Thiohalobacter thiocyanaticus: one gene and its partner. The protein of the gene in region 1 interacts with the protein of each later gene in a pairwise test. Links are inferred from orthologs where the notes say so. Each region holds a gene or a part of one and is shown in the gene's direction. Other genes may lie near its edges.

Region 1 (6,633 bases):
AGAAATGAGAAGCTTTCGCATAAGTATCAAAAATACCGGTCACGTCTGGGCGTTGTGCGCGGCATGATAACCCAATTGTGGCGGCGATTCACGGACACGGCATGAGGACAGCCAGGTGGAATCACAGGATCTGCGCAAAGTCGGTTTGAAGGTCACCCTGCCCAGGATGAAGATCCTGGAAATTCTGGAACAGAACGAGCAGCGTCACCTCAGTGCCGAGGATGTCTACAAGGCCCTGCTGGAGGCCGGAGAGGATATCGGCCTGGCCACGGTCTACCGGGTTCTGACCCAGTTCGAGACCGCCGGCCTGGTCACGCGCCATCACTTCGAGGGCGGGCATTCGGTGTTCGAGTTGTCCCAGGGCGAGCATCATGACCATATCCTGTGCGTCAAATGCGGCCGGGTGGACGAGTTCGTCGACGAGGTCATCGAGGAACGCCAGCACAAGATCGCCGAGAAGGCCGGTTACGAAATGACCGACCACAGCCTGTACATCTACGGGGTGTGCGAGAAGTGCCGCAAGGAGGGTTAAACTCCTTGCTCCCTCGTCATTGCGAGCAACGCGAAGCAATCTCCTAACGGTGGCGGTAGCCCGAACGAGATTGCCACGGCGCTTCGCGCCTCGCAATGACGAGGATTGTTATTTCCGCTGCGCCGTTTTCTTCTTTCCCTTCTTTTTCTTCGCTTCTCCCTGCTGCGCCCGCGCGATCATCTCCTCGGCGTGCCGGCGGGTGGAATCGGTGATCTCCATCCCCCCAGCATGCGGGCGATCTCGTCGCTGCGCTCGGTGTCGCTGAGCGCACGGATGCGGGTGCGGGTGCTGTCGTCGCCGGTGAGCTTGTGCACCTGGTAGTGCTGGTGGGCCTGGGCGGCGACCTGCGGCAGATGGGTCACGCACAGCACCTGGCTGCGTTCGCCCAGGCCGCGCAGCTGGCGGCCCACCACCTCTGCAATGGCGCCGCCGATGCCGCTGTCGACCTCATCGAATACCAGCGTGGGGGTCGTGGCGGCATCCTTGGCCACCACCTGGATGGCGAGGCTGATGCGGGAGAGTTCGCCGCCTGAAGCGACCCTGGCCAGGGCTTGCGGCGGCTGGCCCGGGTTGGCGCTGACCCGGAACTCGATCCGGTCCAGGCCATGTCGGCTCGGCTGCTCGTCCTCGAGCGCTTCGACCTGCACCTCGAAGCGCCCACCCGGCATGCCCAGTTCCTGCATCCCCTCGGTAATGGCCTGGCCCAGATCGGCGGCCGCCTTGCGCCGCTGCCTGCGCACCCCCAGGGCCTGCTCGCGCCAGGCCTGCTCCAGTGCGGTGATTTCCTGTGCCATGGCGTCGCGGTTCTGGTCGGCCTGTTCCAGGCGGGCCAGTTCGGTGCGGGTATCCTCCAGCAGCTGTGGCAGCGCCGCCGGCTCGATCCGGTGCTTGCGTGCCAGCTGCTGCAGGGCGGCGATGCGGCTCTCCAGATACTGCAGCCGCTCCGGGTCCAGCTCCAGCCGGTCCAGGAAGCGGCGCAGTTCGTCGGCCGCCTCGCGTGTCTGGACCTGAGCCGTGCCCAGCAGTTCCAGTACGCCTTTCAGCCGGTCATCGACGGTCTCGAAGCGTTCCAGCGCATCCACGCCCTGGCTGAGCAGGCCGTCGGCGCTGAGTTCGTCGTCATAGAGCCAGCCCAGGGTCTGGTTGCAGCGTTCGATCAGTTCGCCGGCATGCGCCAGGCGCCGGTGCTCGGCCTCGATCGCCTCCCACTCGCCGGGGGCGGGCGCCAGGCGTTCGAGCTCGTCGAGGTGGAAGCGCAGCAGGTCCAGCCGATCGTCGCGCTGACGGGCGGCGTCCTGCAGTTCATCCAGGGCCTGTCTGCGCTCGCGCCACTGGCGGTAGGCCGCGGCCAGCCGACTGATGGCGTCGGTGTGGCCGGCGTAGCTGTCCAGCAGCCTGCGCTGGGTGTCGCGCTGCATGAGCGACTGGTGTTCGTGCTGGCCGTGGATATCGACCAGACGGTCGCCGATGGCCCTGAGTTGCTGTACCGGCACCGGGCTGCCGTTGATATAGGCGCGCGAGCGGCCCTCGCGCAGAATCACCCGGCGCAGCTGGCATTCGCCGCCGGCGGCGAGATCCATTTCCTCCAGCGTCTGCTGGAGTGCAGGCAGGGCGCCGAGGTCGAACAGCACCGCCACCTCGGCCCGGTCGCAGCCGTGGCGGATGACGCCGGTGTCGGCACGGTCGCCCAGTGCCAGGCCCAGAGCGTCGATCAGGATGGACTTGCCCGCACCGGTCTCGCCGGTCAGCACGGTCATGCCGGCACGGAAATCGAGTTCCAGTTCGTCGACGATGACAAAGTCGCGGATGTGGATGTGGGTCAGCATAGGCGTCACAGAAGCGTGCTCAGCGTTCGTCATTGCGAGCGCAGCGCGGCAATCCCTTTACGTCGGCTGTAACGTCTGGAGATTGCTTCGTCACTTTGTTCCTCGCAATGACGTGATTCTTTCACTGGGTGATTGCAAACACTCACGAATGCACGCCCCAGCCGAACTTGCGCTGCAGGATGCCGAAATAATCATAGCCCGGCGTATGGATCAGGCGCAGCTGGTGTTCGTGTCGGCATACCCGTACCCGATCGCCTGGCATCAGGGTGAAATTGACCTGGCCGTCGCAGGTGACCTGGGCCTGGGTATCGTCCCCGTGCAGACCGATATCGATGATGGCGGCATCGTCGATGACAATGGGGCGGTTGTTCAGGCTGTGCGGACAGATGGGCACCAGACCGAAGGCATCCAGCCGCGGGTGCAGGATGGGCCCGCCGCCGGACAGGGCATAGGCGGTCGATCCGGTGGGGGTGCACACGATCAGACCATCGGCGCGCTGGGTGCTGAGCAGGTTGCCGTCGATGTGCACCTCCAGTTCGATCATGCGGGCGATATCCCACTTGTGCACCACCACGTCGTTCAGTGCATCGCTTGCGTTGACCACCTGGTCCCCGCGCAGGACGCGGGCATGCAGCAGGGTGCGGGATTCCTCGCGGTACTGGCCGCTGAGGATCCGGTCCAGATCATCCGTCATGTCCTCGGGCAGGATGTCGGTCATGAAGCCCAGCCGTCCCAGGTTGATGCCGATCAGGGCCACGCCGGCCGGGGCCAGGTCGCGGGCGGCGTTGAGCATGGTGCCGTCGCCCCCGACCACGATGGCCAGGTCGCAGGCGCCGGCCAGGGCCGGGCGCTCCAGCAGCGGCAGGTCGCCGGTGTCGATGCGTTCGCGCATGTCGGCCTCCAGCAGGATCTCCAGCCCGCGTCCGCGCAGGTAGGTGATGAGCCGGTGCAGGGTGTCGCGCACCCGCGGGTCGCCGGTTTTGCTGATCAGGCCGATCCGGGAAAATTCGTTGTGCATTGCTTCCCCCTTGAATGCTGGCGACAGTAGCACGAGCACCCCGCCAGCGGCAATGCTCGCCGGCGCCAACATCCTAATCATGTTGAAATTTTCGCCATTGTCCCGGCTTGACCCGGGCGCAGCGGGTTGCTAGCCTGTCAAGGACTTAGCACTCCTTTTCATTGAGTGCTAAGATCGAATCCAACCCTAGCCACCCCCTGACCACACATGAGCAGGCAGCCTCCCACCGAGTTGATGAACGAACGCGCCCAGCACCTGCTGCGGGTGCTGATCGACCGTTATATCCGTGAGGGTGAGCCGGTCGGCTCGCGTACCCTGGCGCGGGACTCGCGTCTGGACCTGAGTCCGGCCACGGTGCGCAACGTCATGTCCGACCTGGAGGAGATGGGCTTCGTCGCCGCGCCGCATACCTCGGCCGGCCGCATCCCGACGGTGCAGGGCTACCGCCTGTTCGTCGACAGCCTGCTCAACATCCAGCCGCTGGACTCGGTGCAGGTCGAGCAGCTGCGCCAGGAACTGTGGGCCGAGGAGACCGATTCCGGGCGCCTGATCGAGACCGCCTCCAACCTGCTCTCGGACATCACCCGGATGGCCGGGGTGGTGACCCTGCCGCGGCGCGAGCACGTCGCGCTGCGGCGGATCGACTTCCTGCCGCTGTCGCAGAACCGGATCCTGGTGATCCTGGTGATCAACGAGAAGGAGGTCCAGAACCGCATCATCCAGACCGAGCGCACCTTCAGTGCCTCGGAACTGGAGACCATTTCCAATTTCCTCAATGCCCACTTCGCCGGCAAGGACATCCACGCAGTGCGCACCCACCTGATCGACGAGATGCAGCAGGCGCGCCAGGACATGAACGACCTGATGATGTCGGTGGTCTCGGTGGCCGAAAAGGTGTTCTCCGGCGAGGACAGCGACGAGGAGGACTATGTCCTGGCCGGCCAGACCAACCTGATGCAGTTCCGCGAGCTGTCCGACGTGGAGAAGCTGCGCGAGTTGTTCGAGGCCTTCAACCGCAAACGTGACATCCTGCACCTGCTGGATAAGTGCATCTGCGCCAACGGGGTGCAGCTGTTCATCGGTGAGGAGTCCGGTTACCAGGTGCTGGACGAGTGCAGCCTGGTGACCGCCCCCTATTCGGTCGAGGGCGAGGTCATCGGGGTGCTGGGCGTGATCGGGCCCACCCGCATGGCCTACGACCGCATCATCCCCATCGTCGACGCCACCGCCCGTCTCCTGGGCGCGGCCTTGAATTCCAGGAACTGATCCCCAAATAGGACGCAAAGCCCGCGCAGCGAGGCATTTTGCCCCTCCCTTGTGTGAGTACCCGAGGGGCATAGAAGGGCTGCGCTGAGGGGCCCGCAGTTTCGGCAGACGGCGTGGCTGTCGTCGGCATCCTAATTTAATGTAGAATTTCACGAATATTATTTAACAATCTGAATTACGGAGATTATTTATGTCCGACCAGGAGAAGGTGACGACCGAGGCCAATGCGGACGCAGGCGACGAGGAGGCACCTGCGGCCGCGGCGCCGGGCGACGCCGGGGCCCGGCCCGAGGAGATGCAGGCCCTGCTCGAGGATGCCCGCAACAAGGCCGACGAACACTGGAATCAGTGCATCCGCCTGCAGGCCGAACTGGACAACCTGCGCAAGCGCGCCGAGCGCGACGTGGCCAATGCCCACAAGTTCGCCCTGGAGAAATTCGCCAACGACCTGCTGCCGGTCAGGGACAGCCTGGAGATGGGTATAGCCGCCGCCGGCGAGGGCAACGAGGTCGACCCGGTCAAGCTGAGGGAGGGTTCCGAGCTCACCCTGAAGATGCTGGCCGACAGCATGGCCCGGTTCGGGATCCAGCAGATCGATCCCCAGGGCCAGAAGTTCAATCCCGAATACCACGAGGCCATGTCGATGCAGGAACGCAGCGATGTCGAGCCCAACACCGTGGTCACCGTCATCCAGAAGGGCTACACCCTCAACGACCGGCTGATCCGCCCGGCCATGGTGATGGTGTCGCGGGCCCCGGCCCAGGATTCGCCGCAAATCGATGAACGTGCTTGAAACGACGGGAATCGCCCACATCTAGTGGGGCAGACATCGGATAACTGAGCAATCAGGGAACACAGACAAGATCCATTTGGAGAACAGCTATGGGAAAAATCATCGGAATCGATCTGGGCACCACCAACTCCTGCGTGGCGGTGATGGAGGGCGGCAAGGCCCGCGTCATCGAGAACAGCGAGGGTGACCGCACCACGCCGTCCATTGTCGCCTATGCCGAGGACGGCGAGGTCCTGGTCGGCCAGGCGGCCAAACGCCAGGCGGTGACCAACCCGACCAATACCCTGTTCGCCATCAAGCGCCTGATCGGCCGCCGCTTCCAGGACGACGAGGTCCAGAAGGACATCGATCTGGTCCCCTACAAGATCATGAAGGCCGACAACGGCGACGCCTGGGTCGAGGTCAAGGGCAAGAAGATGGCCCCGCCCGAGGTTTCCGCGCGCGTGCTGCAGAAGATGAAGAAGACCGCCGAGGACTACCTGGGCGAAGCCGTGACCGAGGCGGTCATCACCGTGCCGGCCTATTTCAATGATTCCCAGCGCCAGGCCACCAAGGACGCCGGCAAGATCGCCGGTCTGGAGGTCAAGCGCATCATCAACGAGCCGACCGCGGCCGCGCTGGCCTATGGCATGGACAAGGCCCAGGGCGATCGCAAGATCGCGGTCTACGACCTGGGCGGCGGCACCTTCGATATCTCCATCATCGAGATCGCCGACGTCGACGGCGAGCACCAGTTCGAGGTGCTGTCCACCAACGGCGACACCTTCCTCGGCGGCGAGGACTTCGACAAGCGTCTGATCGACTATCTGGCCGAGCAGTTCAAGAAGGACAGCGGCATCGACCTGCGCGGCGACGCGCTGGCCATGCAGCGTCTCAAGGAGGCTGCCGAGAAGGCCAAGATCGAACTGTCCTCCAGCCAGCAGACCGACATCAACCTGCCGTACATCACGGCGGATGCCTCGGGACCCAAGCACCTCAACGTCAAGGTGACCCGGGCCAAGTTCGAATCGCTGGTCGAGGATCTGATCGCCCGCACCATCGAGCCGTGCAGGAAGGCACTGCAGGATGCCGGCGAGTCGGTCGGCGATATCAATGACGTCATCCTGGTCGGCGGCATGACCCGCATGCCCAAGGTGCAGGAGGCGGTGAAGGACTTCTTCGGCAAGGAGCCGCGCAAGGACGTCAACCCGGACGAGGC
Region 2 (11,126 bases), 1.2 Mb from region 1 along the record:
GGTCATCCAGACTCTTGATGGTCTTGAACTCGATGCCCTGCGCCTGGGCCTGGGCGGTGGTGCCGCCGCCGGCGAGTGCCAGCCCGCGCAGCGGCTGCAGGGTGTCGCGGGCGCCGGCGGCCACGCCGATGAGCAGGATCACGCCCCAGGCCAGCAGCACCACCCCCATGCCCTTGAACAGCTTCTGCCAGCCACTGGCGTCCACGTCCAGCCGGTCCATGGCGCCCATGTAGATGGCGCTGATGATGAGCAGGGCGGCCCACAGCAGCATGGCGGCGGCGGTGGGGATGATGCGCTCCAGCATCCAGATGGCCACGGCCAGCAGCAGCACGCCGAAGGTGGCCTTGATGGCGTTCATCCAGTCGCCGGCGCGCGGCAGCACCTTGCCCGCGCCGGTGCCGATGGCCAGCAGCGGCGCGCCCATGCCCATGCTCAGGGCGAACAGGGCCGCCCCGCCCAGGTAGGGGTCGCCGGTCTGACCGATGTAGATCAGCGCGCCGGCCAGCGGCGCGGCCACGCAGGGGCCGACGATCAGCGCGGACAGGAAGCCCATAATGGCCACGCCGGTGAGGGTGCCGCCCTGCTGCTTGTTGCTGATCTCGCTGAGCTTGCTCTGCCAGGAGGCCGGTATCTGCAGATCGTAGAAACCGAACATGGACAGCGACAGCAGCACGAACACGGTGGCGAAGCTGCCCAGGATCCAGGGGTTCTGGAAGGCCGCCTGCAGGTTCTCGCCGGACAGGCCCGCGATCACGCCGGCCACGGTGTAGGTCAGGGCCATGGCCAGCACATAGACCAGCGACAGGGTGAAGGCGCGCCGGGTGGTGATGTCTTCGCCCTGGCCGACGATGATCGAGGACAGGATCGGGATCATCGGGAACACGCAGGGGGTGAAGGCCAGCAGCAGGCCGAAGCCGAAGAAGGTCAGGATCACCAGCGGTGTGTTGCCGCTGGCCAGGCTCTGGGCGATGCGGTCCTGTTCGGTGACCGGGGGGGCGGCGGCTGCGCTGTCATCGACACTCAGCTCGGCGACGGTGGCGGCGGCCTGCGGCAGTTCCAGGCTGACCTCGCGGGTCTGCGGGGTGTAGCAGATGCGGCCCTCGGCGCAGCCCTGGTAGCCGATGGACAGGCGGATGGCGGTCGGGTCGGTCGCGGTGCGCTGCAGCGGCAGGGTGGCGGTGACGCCGTCGTGATAGACCTCGACCCGGCCGAAGGTCTCGTCGTCCTTCATCTCGCCGGCGGGGAAGTCGGCCGTGCCCAGCGCCACGCCTTCGCCCTCAAGCAGCTGAAAGCTGAACTTGTCGCGATAGAGATAGTAGCCGGGGGCGATCTCCCAGCGTGCCTCCAGGGTATTGCCGTCGATGACGGCGGTCTCCAGCTGGAAGGCGTCGTCGACGTCGAGCAGATCGCTCTCCATGCCGAAGCCGCCGCCGCCGAAGCTCTGTTCGCCGGTCGGCGGGGCGGCGTCGCCGCTGGCGGCCGCCGCGGCGGGCAGGGCCAGGGTGAGCTTCTGGGTGTGCGGGGTGTAGCAGATGCCGCGCGATTCCATGCAGCCCTGGGAGACGGCGCGCAGCACGAACTCGGCCGGGGCACCGGCGGTGCGCTCCACCGGCGCGGTGATGCTGAGTTTGTCGAAGTAGACCTCCACCTCGCCGAAGGTCTCGTCCTGCTTCATCTTGCCGGCAGGAAATTCCGGCGTGCCGACCGTCACCCCCGCGGTATCGGAGTGCAGCTGCACCCGCTGGCGGTACATGTAGAAGTCGTCGGCGATGTCCCAGGTCACGCGCACCCGGTCCGGACCGGCCATTTCGGCGCTGATGGCGAAGGCCTCGTCGGCGGACAGCAGTTCGTCATCGCCCCAGAGGGCGTGGGACTGCAGCGGCAGCAGCAACAGGGACAACAGCAGGCCGAGGAAGCGCAGTGCCGGGAAACCCCTGGCCGTGGCCTCTTTCCCGTCGTTCCGGCGCAGACCGGAACCCAGCGGGGTCAGATGCATGGATGCCGGCCTGCGCCGGCATGACGGGGAAGTCAGGGATATGGGTGTCATTGAAGCAGTACGCTCTCGTCGATCCAGTCCAGGTAGCCGCTCAGGCCATCCACAATTGGGACTGCGATAATTTCCGGAAGTTCATAGGGATGGGCTTCCAGCACGGCCGCCTTCAGGGCCTCCAGGACATCGCGGCGGGTCTTGATCACCAGCAGCTGCTCGGTGTCCTCCTCCACCTCGCCCTGCCAGCGGTAGACCGAAGTGAGATTCGCCACGATGTTCACGCAGGCCGCCAGATCCTGGGCCACCAGGGCACGGGCGATGGTGCGGGCGTCGGCTTCCGGTGCGGTAACCAGCACGATGCAGTATTTGTCCTTCATGGGCGGGAAGATAACCAAGTCGGTGATTGAGGGAAACCCTTGAGGGCAGAGACGGTTGAGGCTGGGGGGATATTTCATTTCCCCTCAGACGTCATCCCGGTACCGGCCTGCACCGGCACAGGCTCCGGCCGGGATCCACTGACCGCGGCGGGTTCTGGATCCCGGCCTGCGCCGGGATGACGGAAGGTGGGGGGATGACGGAAGGTGGGGGGGATGACGGAAGGTGGGGGGGATGACGGAAGGTGGGGGATGCCGGAAGGTGGGGGGGATGCCGGAAGCGGCGGATACTGATGTTGCCGCCCCCGGGGCCATCCGTTATGGTTCCGGGGATGAATCCCTTCGCCGTACTGCTCCTGCTGTTTCTCAGCGTCCCCCTGGTCGAGATCTATTTCCTGATCAAGGTCGGGGGCTGGATCGGCGCCGTCCCCACGGTTTTCATGGTCGTATTCACCGCCGTGCTGGGGGCCCTGCTGCTGCGCTTCCAGGGCTTTTCCACCCTGCAGCGGCTGCAGCTGTCCATGGCCCGCGGCGAACTGCCGGCGGTGGAGATGCTGGAAGGGGTGGTGCTGGTCATCAGCGGCGTCCTGCTGCTGACCCCGGGCTTTTTCACCGACGCCCTGGGCTTTCTCGGCCTGATCCCGCCCCTGCGCCAGGCCCTGATCCGGGCCTGGATCGCCCGTCAGCTGGGCGGCGGACCGCCGCCGGGCGCCGGCCCCGCCGGCGGCCAGCCCAAGGGGCCGGTGACGCTGGAAGGCGAATATACGCGTGAAAATGATAAATAAAACAGTATATTATAAGTCAATGTAGGATGGGTGGAGCGCAGCGCAACCCAGCGCACCGCTGTCGGTCCACGATGGGCTGCGGCGCAATGCGCCTTCACCCACCCTGCGATGCGGCATTAAATCCGTCATTCCCGCTCAGGCGGGAATCCAGCAGTACCGTAGGTCGGGTTAGCCTGGAAGGCGTAACCCGACATCCACCGCGGCATGTCGGGTTACGCTGCGCTAACCCGACCTACGCTCTGTTCCTGTCATCCCCGCCTGCGCGGGGATGGCGCGGTCGGAATATGCCCCATTCGGGCCGGTTTCCCCGCCTGAGATTAAACCTGTTTTTCCATGAGAAAATAAATTTAATCGCATCCCCCTTGAAACTCCAATCGCCGCCGCTATTATTAGCACTCACTACAAACGAGTGCTAACACTCACAACCCAATGACCATCTTTGGTTTTTAAGGAGAGTGCCAGATGAATATTCGTCCGTTGCATGATCGCGTGATCATCAAGCGTATGGAAGAAGAACGCACCACGGCCGGTGGGATCGTGATCCCGGACTCGGCAACCGAAAAGCCCATCCGCGGTGAGGTGGTTGCCGTCGGTAACGGCAAGATCCTGGAGAACGGCGAACTGCGTCCGCTGGACATCAAGGTCGGCGACAAGGTCCTGTTCGGCAAGTACTCCGGCACCGAGGTCAAGGTTGAGGACCAGGATCTGCTGGTCATGCGTGAAGAAGACGTGATGGCCGTCATCGAGGGCTGAGCCCGGGCCGCCGCATAACAGAATTTTCAGGAGAGGATTAGCAATATGTCAGCGAAAGAAGTCAGATTCAGTGATGATGCGCGTCAGCGCATGGTCAAGGGCGTGAACATCCTGGCCAACGCGGTCAAGGTCACCCTGGGCCCGAAGGGCCGTAACGTGGTGCTGGAGAAGGCCTTCGGCGCTCCCACCGTGACCAAGGACGGCGTCTCCGTCGCCAAGGAGATCGAGCTCAAGGACAAGTTCGAGAACATGGGTGCCCAGATGGTCAAGGAAGTCGCTTCCCAGACTTCTGATGTGGCCGGTGACGGCACCACCACCGCGACCGTGCTGGCCCAGAGCATCTTCAAGGAAGGCATGAAGGCCGTGGCCGCCGGCATGAACCCGATGGACCTCAAGCGCGGCATCGACAAGGCCGTGATCGCCGCCGTCGAGGAACTGAAGAAGCTCTCCAACCCCTGCTCCGACACCAAGGCCATCGCCCAGGTCGGCACCATTTCCGCCAACTCCGACGAGTCCATCGGCAAGACCATCGCCGATGCCATGGAGAAGGTCGGCAAGGAAGGTGTGATCACCGTCGAGGAAGGCACCTCCCTGTACAACGAGCTGGACGTGGTCGAGGGCATGCAGTTCGACCGCGGCTACCTGTCGCCGTACTTCGTCAACAACCAGCAGAGCATGAGCGCCGAGCTGGATGACCCCTACATCCTGATCCACGACAAGAAGATCTCCAACATCCGCGAGCTGCTGCCGGTGCTGGAAGGCGTGGCCAAGGCCGGCAAGCCGCTGATGATCATCGCCGAGGACATCGAGGGCGAAGCCCTGGCCACCCTGGTGGTCAACAGCATCCGCGGCATCGTCAAGGTCTGCGCCGTCAAGGCCCCGGGCTTCGGCGACCGCCGCAAGGCCATGCTGCAGGATGTCGCGGTCCTGACCGGCGGTACCGTGATCTCCGAAGAGACCGGTATGAGCCTGGAGAAGGCCACCCTGGATGAGCTGGGCAACGCCAAGAAGGTGCAGGTCACCAAGGAAAACACCACCATTATCGACGGTGTCGGCAAGAAGGAAGACATCGAGGCGCGCGTGACCCAGATCCGCACCCAGATCGAGGAGGCCACCTCCGATTACGATCGCGAGAAGCTGCAGGAGCGCGTGGCCAAGCTGGCCGGCGGCGTGGCCGTGATCAAGGTCGGTGCCGCCACCGAGATGGAAATGAAGGAGAAGAAGGCGCGCGTCGAGGACGCCCTGCACGCCACCCGTGCGGCGGTCGAGGAAGGCGTGGTGCCGGGCGGCGGCGTGGCCCTGATCCGTGCCCGTGCCGGTATCGCGAAACTGACCGGCGACAACCACGATCAGGACGTCGGCATCAACATCGCCCGCCGCGCCATGGAAGAGCCGCTGCGTCAGATCGTCGGCAACACCGGTGAGGAGCCCTCCGTCATCCTGGCCAAGGTCGAGGAAGGCAGTGGCAACTACGGCTACAACGCCGCCACCGGCGAGTACGCCGACATGATCGAGATGGGTATCCTGGACCCGACCAAGGTGACCCGCTCGGCCCTGCAGAACGCCGCCTCCGTCTCCGGTCTGATGATCACCACCGAGTGCATGGTGGCTGACATGCCCGAGGAAGGCGAGGGCGCCGGCGCCGGCGCCCCCGACATGGGCGGCATGGGCGGCATGGGCGGTATGGGGATGATGTAAGCCCAACCGTTCTGCTGTCGTCAGAAACGAAGAACCCCGCCCTTTGTGGCGGGGTTTTTTTGTGGGATCAGGGATTGAGGAATTCGCTTTTCCCGTCATTCCCGCGCAGGCGGGAATCCAGCAACCGCGCGGTATCTGGATCCCCGCCTGCGCGGGGATGACGTTCCTTTATCAAAAAACGGGCCGTGAAGACCCGTTTTTTGATACCGCGGAAGTACCGCAGGTCGGGTTGGCCTGGAAGGCGTAACCCGACATCCACCGCGGCATGCGGGTTACGCTGCGCTGGCCCGACCTGCGCTCTGTTTCCGTCATCAAAAAAAACGGGCCGCGAGGGCCCGTTTTCTGTCTCCGCGCAAGCGGATCGATCAGACGCTGATATACACCCACCCCTCCTGCAGCCGGGTCAGGATCTGGTCCAGCGCGTTGGGCGTGGTCAGGGCCTGCGGCAGCAGCGGCGGCACCTGGTCGCGGTGCTCGCGCTCCAGCATCTGGTTGATGGCGGTCTGGCAGGCGAAGAAGGTCAGTTCCTCGTACCTGAACTGCAGGTCCTCGATGCGGTCGGCGAAGGGCGAGATGTCGGCCCGCAGCAGGTTCAGGCCGCCGGCATTGGCCACCAGTTCCAGTTCCACCGGCATGTGGCGGGCGCGATAGGTCTGGAGCAGCCGCTCGGTGGTGTCCAGCGCCTGTTCCAGCTTCTGCGGGTCGTCGGAACTGATGTGCAGCAGGATCTTGCGCCCGCCCTGTACGGTGGGGGCCTCGTCGACCTGCGCGGTCTGAAAGGCCCTTTCCTCGTCCAGGTACATGGCCTTGACGTCCAGGTCATTGTTGCCGGGATGCAGCTGGGCATTGGAAATCCAGCCGGCCGCGGCGCCGACGACCAGCAGTGCGGCGGCAGCCACGGCCTGCAATGGGCCGCGCAGGGCGCGACCATGACCGCTGTGCTCGGCACGTTCCGAGGGCAGCTCGTAGGCGTGCTGGACCAGTTCGCGCAGGCGCTTGATTTCACAGGCGCGATGGCTCAACTCGCTGTCCGACTTGATGGTCGACAGGATGCGGCTCTTCTCATCGGCATCGAGTTGATTGTCGATGAAGGCGTTGAGATGCTCGTCGGAGATGAGCTTGTCGTCGGATGACATTACTTGATTCTCCTGATACGGGTCGGGTTGTCATCTGTGGCGGCATCGCGCATCAGATCGGTGCCCAGCAGGCGTTCCTTGAGCGCCCTGCGTGCCCGGCACAGCCGGCTCATCACCGTGCCCACCGGCACCCCGAGAATGTTGGCCACTTCGATATAGGAGCAGCCCTCCAGGTCCACCAGGGTCAGCACCTGGCGCTGGCCAATCGGCAGGGTGGCGATGGCGCCGCGCACCTCGGTGACCACCTGGTGGGTGTGGCCTTCGTCCTCCGGCGAGGAGTCGCTGACGAAGGGGATATCGTCGATATCCACCGTGTCGCGGCTGCGCCGGAAATGATCGCGCCAGGCGTTGTTGAGGATGCTGAACAGCCAGGTGTCCAGCGCCTCCAGTTCACGCAGCTGGCCGGATTTCTTCAGGGCCTTTTCCATAGTCTCCTGCACCAGATCGTCTGCCAGCGCCGGTTCGTGACACCAGGAGTAGGCGATGCGATACAGCCGTTCCCGGTTGCCTTCCAGGCGTTGACGAAACGCCTGGTTCCGGCCGAAAAGTTTGACCAGTTTCATTGTCTCTCCTCTAGCCCCCGGCGGTTGTGGTGCCGGCTGCAGGCCGCCCCTGCTTGAGGGAGCGGCTGTTGTTTCAAATCAAGACGGCTGTTCGGAACGGATTATTCCATAAAAAACAGCCCGGCGCCGTGCGGGCCGCGCTGCCGGTCGGCCCGCGGCGGGGCCGGCGATGGAGTATGCAGACGGGGGTAGGAATAAATCTGACAGGGGCGGCGTCTAGGAGGGTGTACAGGGGCCGTTCGGTTGACATTGTCTCCCTCCACTCAAGGCCATGTTTTCTCGCCGAACACGTACTCCTCCACCCCTGTGAGGCTTGCCCCGGCCACTCCGGCCGGGGCTTTTTTATGTCCGACAGGCAGGTTGGGCTGAGCAGCGCGAAGCCCAACAATCGGGGGCGGGAAAGGGCGTAGGTCGGGTTAGCGCAGCGTAACCCGACAGGCCGCGGCGAGTGTCGGGTTACGCCTTTCAGGCTAACCCGAACTACGACGGGGCTGTCATTCGTCCGCCAGCTTCAACCCCAGCCCGCCGCCGGCGGTGGCGATGTTGCTGCTCGGGGTATCGTCCTCCTCCAGACTGAAGGATTCGCTCTTCTCGGCCAGGGCCTGCTCGGCGTCCTCGGCCGTGAGATTGATGCGCAGGCGCAGGTTGTTGGGGGAGTCGGCATTGCGCAGCGCCTCTTCCAGGCTGATCCGGCCTTCCATGTAGAGGTTGTACAGCGCCATGTCGAAGGTCTGCATGCCGAGGTTCTCGGATTTCTCCATGACCTCCTTGATCTCGTGCACATCGCCGCGGCGCACCAGTTCCTTGACCAGCGGGGTGCCCAGCAGGATCTCGATCGCCGCGGTGCGCTGGCCGTCGACGGTCTGCACCAGGCGCTGGGAGATGAAGGCGCGCAGGTTCAGCGACAGGTCCAGCAGCAACTGGTCGCGCTTCTCCTCGGGGAAGAAGTTGATGATGCGGTCCAGCGCCTGGTTGGCGTTGTTGGCGTGCAGGGTGGACAGGCAGAGGTGGCCGGTCTCGGCGAAGGAGATGGCATGCTCCATGGTCTCGCGATGGCGGATCTCGCCGATCAGGATCACGTCCGGCGCCTGGCGCAGGGTGTTGGCCAGGGCGTCTTCATAGGAATCGGTGTCCAGCCCGACCTCGCGCTGGTTGACGATGGACTTCTTGTGCGAGTGGATGAACTCGATCGGATCCTCGATGGTGATGATGTGGCCGGTGGCGTTGGTGTTGCGATAGTCGATCAGCGAGGCCAGCGAGGTGGACTTGCCCGAGCCGGTCGCGCCCACGAACAGCACCAGGCCGCGCTTGCTCATCAACACGTCGGTGAGGATGGGCGGCAGCCCCAGGTCCTGCCACGCCGGGATATCGGTCTTGATGTTGCGCACCACCATGCCGATGCTGTTGCGCTGCTTGAAGATGTTGACGCGGAAGCGGCCGACATTGTGCTCGGAGATGGCCAGGTTCATTTCCGGCTTCTTCTCGAAGTCCTTCTGCTGGGTTTCGCTCATCAGCGAGTAGGCGATCTCGCGGATGCGCTCCGGCGTCATGGTGGCCTTCTCCACCACCTTGAGTTGGCCATGGAACTTGGCGCAGGGCGGCGCCCCCGTGCTCAGGTAGAGGTCGGAGGCGTCCTTCATGACCATGATCTTGAGATAATCCTTGAATTCCATTCTTATTCACCCCGGGATGACGAATTAAATCCGCAATTGGAAGTTCTCTATTGTGTCGGCCCGCCGGCATGGGGCTTGAGACGTCGGCGCCAGCCCCGGACAGGCCGTCATTGCGAGGCGCGCAGCGCCGTGGCAATCTCCAACCGGTTGATTCTGCGTGACGAGATTGCCGCGCTGCGCTCGCAATGACGGGAAAATCCGACTGGCGGGGACGTTTTCAGCGTCGGCCGCCAGTGCGTAACATGGCGTAAACTTGCGAGAAAACACGACATTAAGGACCCCGTGTGAACCCCGTCACATTTGAGGAGATTGCCGCCGGGCTGCCGGAGATCCTGCGCGAGGATGTCCAGCGGGCCTGGGCGCGCTACCGCGAGCGTGCGGAGACCGAGGACATGCGCATCCCGGCGCATCCGGATTTCCTGCGCCCCCTGGCCCGGGTCTGGGCCGCGAGCGAGTATGTCGCTCAGAGTTGCGAGCGCGAGCCCGGGCTGCTGGCCGAACTGCTGGAGTCCGGTGAACTGCTTGCCGATACCGCGCGCGGCGAGTTGCGGGCCCGGGCCGAGACGGCGACCGCCGAGGCGCTCAACGCCTTCGACCTGGGCGAGGCCCTGCGCCGTTTCCGCCGCCGCGAGATGGTGCGCATCGCCTGGCGCGACCTGGCCGGCTGGGCCGGGCTGGACGAGGTGCTGCGCGAGCTGACCGAGTTGGCCACGGCTTGTCTGCAGGTGACGCTGGAGCGGCTCCATGCCTGGCTGTGCAGGGAGCTGGGCACGCCGAAGGACAGCGCCGGCCGGCCCCAGTCGCTGGTGGTGCTGGGGATGGGCAAGCTGGGGGCTGGGGAGTTGAACTTCTCCTCCGACATCGACCTGATCTTCGCCTACCCCGAGCCCGGTCGGCTGGGCAAGCGCGACGGCCTGAGTTACGAGGAATTCTTCACCCGTCTTGGCCAGCAGCTGATCGATACGCTGAACCGTCAGACCGGCGAGGGCTTCGTCTACCGGGTGGACATGCGGCTGCGGCCCTATGGCGACAGCGGCCCGCTGGTGATGGATTTCGACATGCTGGAGGAGTACTACCAGTCCCAGGGTCGGGAGTGGGAGCGCTATGCCCTGATCAAGGCGCATCCGGTGGCGGGCGACCCGGACCAGGCCGCCGAACTGATGGAACTGCTGCGGCCCTTTATCTACCGCCGCTACCTGGACTACGGCGCCTTCGAGCAGCTGCGCGAAATGAAGGCCATGATCACGCGCCAGGTCCAGAGGCGCGGCATGGAGGACAACATCAAGCTCGGCCCCGGCGGCATCCGCGAGGTGGAGTTCATCGCCCAGGCCTTCCAGCTCATCCGCGGCGGCCAGGAGGCGCGCCTGCGGCTGCGCCAGGTGCAGGACGTGCTGCGCAACCTGGCCCGGCTGGACCTGCTGCCGGGCTTCGCCGTCGAGCGCCTGATCCAGGCCTACGGCTTCCTGCGCCGGACCGAGAACCGGCTGCAGGCGTTCGCCGACGAGCAGACCCACGAACTGCCCACCGACGCGGCCGGGCAGGCCCGGCTGGCCCTGGCCATGGACTTCCCCGACTGGGCGGCGTTTCTCAAGCAGCTGGACCGGCACCGTCGCTTCGTCGAGGAGCAGTTCCAGCAGGTGTTCGGCTCGCCCCACACCAGCGAGGAGGGCGACCGCGAGACCGAGGCCCTGGCCGGCCTGTGGCAGGACCAGCTCGACGAGGAGGCCGCCCTGGCCCTGCTGCATGAGATCGGCTTCGAGCATCCCGACGAGGCCCGTCGGCTGCTGGGCCAGCTGCATCACAGCCTGGAAAGCCGCGCCATGGGCAAGCGCGGGCGCGATCGCCTCGACCGCCTGATGCCGCTGCTGCTGGCGGCCATCGGCGAGGCGCGCGACCCCAACGAGACCCTGGCCCGGCTGGCGCGGCTGCTGGAGACCATCAGCGGGCGCAGCGCCTACCTGGCCCTGCTGGTGGAAAACCCCATGGCGCTGTCGCAGCTGGTCCAGCTGTGCGACGCCAGTCCCTGGATCGCCGCCGAGTTGACCCGCCATCCCATCCTGCTCGACGAACTGCTGGACCCGCGCACCCTCTACACCCCGCCCGGCCGGGAACAGCTGGAGGCGATGCTCGAGCGGCGCTTCGAGAACATCGCCC

The links.
Region 2: the proteins of grpE (region 1) and groL interact in binary tests that used the Escherichia coli proteins (3 or more experiments, as listed by UniProt). The link is inferred for Thiohalobacter thiocyanaticus from one-to-one orthologs.

The regions. Positions count from the first base shown.
Region 1 is NZ_AP018052.1:1,775,438-1,782,070, forward strand. What follows is about bases 3,901-6,633. They hold grpE (nucleotide exchange factor GrpE), read left to right. Parts: upstream 3,901-4,832; coding sequence 4,833-5,435; downstream 5,436-6,633. Other genes in these bases: hrcA (heat-inducible transcriptional repressor HrcA), read left to right, coding at 3,901-4,642; dnaK (molecular chaperone DnaK), read left to right, coding at 5,525-6,633. Outside these bases: fur (ferric iron uptake transcriptional regulator), read left to right, coding at 167-532; DNA repair protein RecN, read right to left, coding at 709-2,358; CFK21_RS08225 (NAD(+) kinase), read right to left, coding at 2,501-3,376; more of hrcA, read left to right, coding at 3,584-3,900. UniProt on the Escherichia coli protein: Participates actively in the response to hyperosmotic and heat shock by preventing the aggregation of stress-denatured proteins, in association with DnaK and GrpE. It is the nucleotide exchange factor for DnaK and may function as a thermosensor.
Region 2 is NZ_AP018052.1:625,969-637,094, forward strand. Bases 3,309-6,273 are described here. They hold groL (chaperonin GroEL), read left to right. Parts: upstream 3,309-3,947; coding sequence 3,948-5,600; downstream 5,601-6,273. Other genes in these bases: groES (co-chaperone GroES), read left to right, coding at 3,612-3,902; CFK21_RS02945 (hypothetical protein), read right to left, coding at 5,966-6,273. Outside these bases: CFK21_RS02920 (protein-disulfide reductase DsbD), read right to left, coding at 1-1,996; divalent-cation tolerance protein CutA, read right to left, coding at 2,044-2,367; CFK21_RS02930 (FxsA family protein), read left to right, coding at 2,697-3,149; more of CFK21_RS02945, read right to left, coding at 6,274-6,736; CFK21_RS02950 (RNA polymerase sigma factor), read right to left, coding at 6,736-7,299; CFK21_RS02955 (PilT/PilU family type 4a pilus ATPase), read right to left, coding at 7,794-8,972; glnE (bifunctional [glutamate--ammonia ligase]-adenylyl-L-tyrosine phosphorylase/[glutamate--ammonia-ligase] adenylyltransferase), read left to right, coding at 9,257-11,126.